2 regions of the Planococcus sp. SSTMD024 genome follow, and region 2 is predicted to be linked to the other one. Evidence: riboswitches for the same ligand, from Rfam matches in the RefSeq annotation. Region 2 holds a riboswitch; the other holds the start of a gene.
What was found. Region 2 has a riboswitch for preQ1 ahead of queF (preQ(1) synthase). Riboswitches for the same ligand answer to the same signal wherever they lie in the genome.

Region 1 (3,211 bases), on a different contig from region 2:
GGTGACTTCATCGATTTCCAAGAGCCAATCCTGCCAGATGCTGCCTTGCGTTTCGACAGCTGTGCGCCATCCTTTTCCTTGGCATAATGCGACCAATTCCGCGATGCCTTTATGAAGTGCGGGGTTGCCTCCGGAAATGGTGACGTGTGAAAAAGCGTCGTTTCCGAGCTCTTCAAGCTGCTGGGCAATGTCATCTGCGGTCATCATGACGCTTTTTCCGGTACCGTCCCAAGTGAATTTGGAATCGCACCATGAACAGGAATAGTCGCAGCCAGCGGTCCGGACGAACATCGTTTTCTGGCCCATGACCATGCCTTCGCCTTGGATCGTCGGGCCGAATACTTCCATCACGGGAATCTTCATGAAGACACCTCTTTCGGCCGGTAGACGACATAGCTTGTCGGGGTTTCCCGGACGATGACTTGAATGCATGTCGGCTGGTTGTCCGAACGGTCGAGTGTGTCCTGGATCAGCTTGTGTATTTGCTGTGCGAGCTGTTCGGTTGTCGGGAACGTGTCAGCAAATTCCGGATGGTCATTCAAGACGCTGTGATCGTAGCGTTTGTGGATCAGGTCTTTCAATTGTTTAAAATCGATGAGAAAACCGGTGCCATTCAATCGGTCGCCGGCAATCGTAATATTCAAATGATAGGTATGGCCATGCATTTTCGCGCATTTGCCCGCTTCCTCGGCAGGAATATAATGCGCCGCGGAAAAATGCATATCTTTATTCAATTCGAAGCTATAAGGATGCGGGACAGAAGGATAGAATTGCTGCATCAAGATTTCGCACCTGCCTTGTGGGACAAATACGTCTGCAAGCCTTCATTTCGCAGCACACAAGACGGGCATGTGCCGCAGCCTGCTGCCGGAATGCCGTGGTAGCAGGTCAAGGTTTCGGTCTGGACGAAATCGAATGCGCCGAGTTCGTCGGACAATTCCCAGACACCTGCTTTATCAAGCCACATGAGCGGGGTGTGGATGACGAATTGCTTGTCCATCGATAAGTTGAGGCTGACATTGAGCGAACGGATAAACGTATCCCGGCAATCCGGATAGCCGCTGAAATCCGTCTCGCTAACACCGGTCACGAGATGGCGTGCGCCGAATGCATCGGCGTAAATCGCGGCAAAAGACAGGAACAATAAATTGCGCCCGGGAACGAATGTGGAAGGCGGGCCGTCCTGTTGTTCTTCCACTTCGATCGAATCGCGTGTCAAAGCGTTGGCGGATAATTGATTGATGAGCCCCATATCGAGCACTTGCAATGGTACGCCGAGCGTCTCGGCGATGTGTTTTGCGTGGTCGATTTCCTGGGAGTGGCGCTGGCCGTAATCGAAAGTGACGGCCTTCACTTCGCTGAATTGTTCGAGCGCCCAAAATAGGCAAGTGGTGCTGTCTTGCCCGCCGCTGAAGACCACGACTGCTTTTTCATTTTTCATTAATATACAGCTCCTTAGTTTTTTAGAGAGGGAGTTTGCGAACCTCTTTGATGAAACAGTTCCCATAATAGCATAAATAGGCAAGTTCCTGTGCTTTTTCATGTGTAGCGAAATGGTGTCAGGGTATATAGATGGTAAAAGGGAGGAGTGGGTGAAGATGAAAGCGATCGTCATTGACCAGTATGGGGGTAAAGAGCAATTGAAAGAACGTGAAGTGGAGACGCCGGCCATTTCAGCGCATCAAGTATTGGTGGAAGTCCATGCGACTTCAGTCAACCCGATTGATTGGAAGCTGAGGGAAGGCTATTTGAAGGAAATGCTGCCGTGGGAATTCCCGATCATCCTCGGATGGGATGTTGCAGGAGTCGTCAAGGAAGTAGGCGAAGGGGTCAAGCATTACCACCCCGGCGACCGGGTTTTTGCTCGCCCCGCCACGACACGCCAAGGGACGTATGCGGAATTCGTCCCGGTAGATGAGAATTTGTTGGCGCGTATGCCCGAAAGCATGAGTTTCGAGCAAGGTGCGGCGATTCCGTTGACCGGGCTAACCGCATGGCAATGCCTGGTGGAGATCGGCCATATCAAAAAAGGCGATCGCGTACTCATCCATGCTGGGGCTGGCGGTGTCGGGAGCATGGCCATCCAGATTGCCAACAGCATCGGCTGCTATGTAGCGACGACAGCGAGCGATAAAAACGACGAACTGGTCACGTCTCTCGGCGCGAATCGCGTAATCGATTACCACGAAGAGGATTTCTCGGAAGTTTTGGAGAATTTCGATTTCGTATTGGATACCTTGGGCGGAGAAACGCTTGAAAAAAGTTACGGTGTTTTGAAGCGCGGCGGCAGGCTCGTCAGCATAGCCGGCCAACCGGATGAGGAGAAGGCAGAAAAACTGGGCATCACTGTGAGCAGTTTCTGGCTGGAGCCGAACGGGCAGCAATTGAAGAAATTGGGCGATTTATTCGTCAGCGGGGAAGTGAAACCGGAAGTCGGCCATATCTATCCGCTAACGGAGGAAGGGGTACGGGACGCGCATGAACTAAGCGAATCCCACCATGCCAGAGGAAAAATCGTCATTAAAGTGAAGCAATGAAAATAGAAAAAGCACACGGCATCCATCCAAGCCGTGTGCTTTTATGTTTGCTACTCCGGTTTTCCGGAGCGTTCTTCCGAATAATAATCGTCTGGAGCGTCACTCTGTGCTTCAGCTGTACGGACAACAAGCACATCGCATTTCGCTGAGCGGACGATATGCTCGGAAACACTGCCGATGAGGAAACGTTCGACTGCATTCAAACCAGTCGCGCCACAGATGATCAAGTCAGCTTCGACCCTTTCTGCGAGTTCGCGGGGAATCATCGTTTTAGGGGAACCGTAATCGACCACGATATTGACCTTTTCCACACCGCCGGCTTCGGCTTCTTTTTTATAGTCCCCAAGCAAGTCTTCAGCGAATTTCTGGGCACGGTCAGCAATTGAGCGGTCATAGGCTTCGATTGCAGCGAAGGAACGAGTATCAATTACGTTCACCAAATTCAACGTCGCGTTGTTCCGTGTTGCGATGCCGATGGACTTTTTAAAAGCCCACTCCGCTTCTTTCGATCCGTCGACAGCTACCATGATTTGATTATACTTTAATGTCATCTGTACATTCCTCCTTTGTCTATACTGTATCTTTCGAGGCATAGGCAAATTGTTCCTCCTTAAAGAGTGAAATTTATCGATTAATTTCCTATTTCTTTTTCTTTCACTATTCCGATATACCTT
Region 2 (3,211 bases):
ATCAAGCAAATCCGTAAAGGCGAATACAACCCGCCAGCTTATACCGCAGCGTACATCGTCGCCCATCACCGGACACCGAACGGCAAGCTGCTCGACCTCGAGACGGCAGCTGTCGACTTGAATAACGCCTACCGCCCGATGATCGCCACGGCATACTTTATCGTCTTCGGCGTCATGGCGATGCACGAAAATCCAGTCACGCGCGGCAAACTCCAGGCAGACGAAAACAATTACAGCCACAATTTCGCCCAGGAAGTGCGCCGTTATTACCCGTTCGCACCCGTCATGGCAGCAATCTCCAAAAAAGATTTCAACTGGAACGGCGTCCACTTCAAAAAAGACATGCGCGTCATTCTGGACCTTTACGGCACGAACCATCACCCGGATTCCTGGGACAACGCCGATGAATTCATCCCGGAACGTTTCAGCACATGGGACGGCAGCCCGTTTTCTTTCATTCCGCAAGGCGGCGGTGACCACCATACCGGACACCGCTGTGCAGGTGAATGGATGACGGTCATGTATATGCAATCCATCTTCAAATACTTTGCGGAGAACTTGAAATACAGCGTGCCTGAACAAGACTTGTCCTACGACATGTCCCGCATGCCAACTATGCCAAAAAGCCGCTTAATCTTAAAAGACGTCCAAAAACTGAAAAACCGCCCGGACAATGTGTTCTATCACGAACAGAAGAATACGACTGTACAATCAGGTTGTCCGTTCCATTAATAGTTAAAAGCTAGAGATTCTGTCTCTAGCTTTTTTTATTTCTGGAAAAGAAGATAGTGAGGGTTTGCTTGTGGAATCATTCCTGTTCATTAAGTTGAGCTTCATGTTGGTAGTCGCCGCCCTGCTTTGGGTTGGCCTCTTGCAATAAGCCAGGAAGAACACCTGTCTTATTGCGTCGGCTCACCCTTGGCGCTGGGCAGCTTAGATATGTCGTTGTATGTTGAGTGTTTAAATCGATCTGCTTCTATATAAAGTTGCCGGCTAGCGGGGAAATCGCTTCCTGAGATGCGGCGTCTGATACATAAGTTCTTAAACCGAATATCTAGTTGGAAGACGAGGACAAAAACACACTCTCCTTGATCCAAACGATATGAACTATAAAATGTGACCCATTTTCTCATTTTCTGATGAGTGGACAGAAGTAGTTTTCTTCCCCTCTAAAACTGGAGACGGAGTGGAAGGGGGGCTGACTCCTGAGGGACCGCGCGGGCTGGCGAGACAAATGTACGGTGCTCTTTGCCGTACATTGGCTCAACACTCGCCCCTCGGAAAGCAGCCCCCCTGAAACGAAGTCGAAAAGCGGAAGCTTTTCTACTCACTCCTTCATATAGTTAAATGTATGACCCGCAACTTGAAAATGCTAATCCCTAACAAACCAACAATTGACAGAACCGCCCTCATCTTATACGATAAGGCAGGAAATTAAATAACCCGGCAACGGGAGAGGTTCATAGCATTCCACCCTCTATAAAAAACTATGGATTTTGAAATCAAGCCGAATCCACATGCGATTCGGCTTTTCTGTTGTCCGATTTTTTATAGCTCTCCCCCGCCGGCCCATTATAAGGAGGCCACACACATGGCAGGAAGAAACGAAGAAACACTCGAGCATTTGTCTTTGCTCGGCAACCAGAACACACGCTACAAATTTGAATACGACCCCGGCATTCTAGAAGCGATCGACAATCTCCACACGCGCGATTACTTCGTCAAATTCAATTGCCCGGAATTCACGTCGCTGTGCCCGCAAACCGGCCAGCCGGATTTCGCGACGATCTACTTGAGCTTCATCCCAGACAAAAAGCTCGTCGAAAGCAAAGCCTTGAAGCTTTATTTGTTCAGCTTCCGCAACCACGGCGATTTCCATGAAGACGTCGTCAACATCATCATGAACGACTTGATCGAGCTGCTTGACCCGCGCTATATCGAAGTATGGGGCAAGTTCACCCCGCGCGGCGGCTTGTCGATCGACCCGTATACGAACTATGGCAAGCCTGGCACGAAATACGAGGAAATGGCGACGTACCGGATGATGAACCACGACATGAATCCCGAAACGATCACCAACCGATAAGGAGAACCGCCAATGCTACTTTATTTAAACGGCGCTTTTGTCGGCCTGCTCATCCTGTCGAATATTTTGGCCGTAAAGTTATTTTCCATCAGCGAATGGGCCGTGCTGCCGGCTGCGGTCATCGTCTACGTCTTCACGTTCCCGATCACCGACACGATCGCGGAAGTGTACGGCAAAGAAGCCGCCCGCCAAACGGTCATGGCCGGGTTTATCACACAACTCGCGGCCCTGGCGTTCATCTTTGCGGCCATCCATTTGCCATCGGCACCGTTTTTTGCGGACCAGGCAGCGTTCGAGTCGATTTTCTCCGCCGGTTTTCGGGTGACGCTCGCAAGCTTAGTATCGTATTTCATTAGCCAAAACTTGGACGTCACGATTTTCCATAAATTAAAAGCACGTAATGGCGAATCGAAATTGTGGCTGCGCAATAATGCCTCGACGATGGCCAGCCAATTGGTGGATACGACGATTTTCATCACCATCGCTTTTTACGGGACGATGCCGTTGTCGGCATTGGCCGCCATGATTTTGACGCAGTATGTATTCAAATGGGTCGTCGCAGCAGCGGATACGCCGCTTGTCTACCTGCTCGTCAAACTCGCGCGCCGCTCCAAGACAGCCACTCAAAAAAGCTTTGCTTGATTATGGATCAATGCATAACAAAGCCGCCGGCAAACATTGCCGGCGGCTTTTGGAGTTGAATTTTTTAGGATGGCTGGACTGCAGGCACGATGATTGCGCCCAAATCCTGTTTTTGCGTCCAGACGAGCTCTGCGGTAATCGGCAAATGATCCGATACAGCCGTTTCGATTTTTTCTGCATCCCGTACGTCAAAACCGCGGTCAGCAAAAATGTAATCGATGCGTGTCATCGGCTTGAACGATTCACCGGTTTCGTGATTTTCATAAGGAGACGGATACGTATAGGCGTCGCCGCGCTTCGTTTTCAAGAAGACATCCGTCATGGTGTGATGGAGATGGGCCAAGTGGCGATGTGTCGGCGGTGCATTGAAATCGCCCGCGATGATTTTCGGGAAATGGCTTTTGCCGGCAATCTCCAGTATTTCCGCAACGCTCATTTCAAGCTCTTCATCTTTCAATGCTAAATGGGTATTTAGCACTTTGA

Region 1: another riboswitch for preQ1. It lies ahead of queC (7-cyano-7-deazaguanine synthase QueC); the one in region 2 lies ahead of queF (preQ(1) synthase).

What each region holds. Positions count from the first base shown of each region.
Region 1 is NZ_JBGGNS010000006.1:78,647-81,857, forward strand. It holds gene queE (7-carboxy-7-deazaguanine synthase QueE) at 1-363, opposite strand, end outside; gene queD (6-carboxytetrahydropterin synthase QueD) at 360-782, opposite strand; gene queC (7-cyano-7-deazaguanine synthase QueC) at 779-1,441, opposite strand; PreQ1 riboswitch class I at 1,450-1,493, opposite strand; gene AB9R92_RS01580 (NADP-dependent oxidoreductase) at 1,599-2,537, shown strand; gene AB9R92_RS01585 (universal stress protein) at 2,588-3,088, opposite strand.
Region 2 is NZ_JBGGNS010000020.1:106,758-109,968, reverse strand. It holds gene AB9R92_RS06360 (cytochrome P450) at 1-732, shown strand, start outside; PreQ1 riboswitch class I at 1,450-1,497, shown strand; gene queF (preQ(1) synthase) at 1,592-2,086, shown strand; gene AB9R92_RS06350 (queuosine precursor transporter) at 2,099-2,728, shown strand; gene AB9R92_RS06345 (endonuclease/exonuclease/phosphatase family protein) at 2,793-3,211, opposite strand, start outside.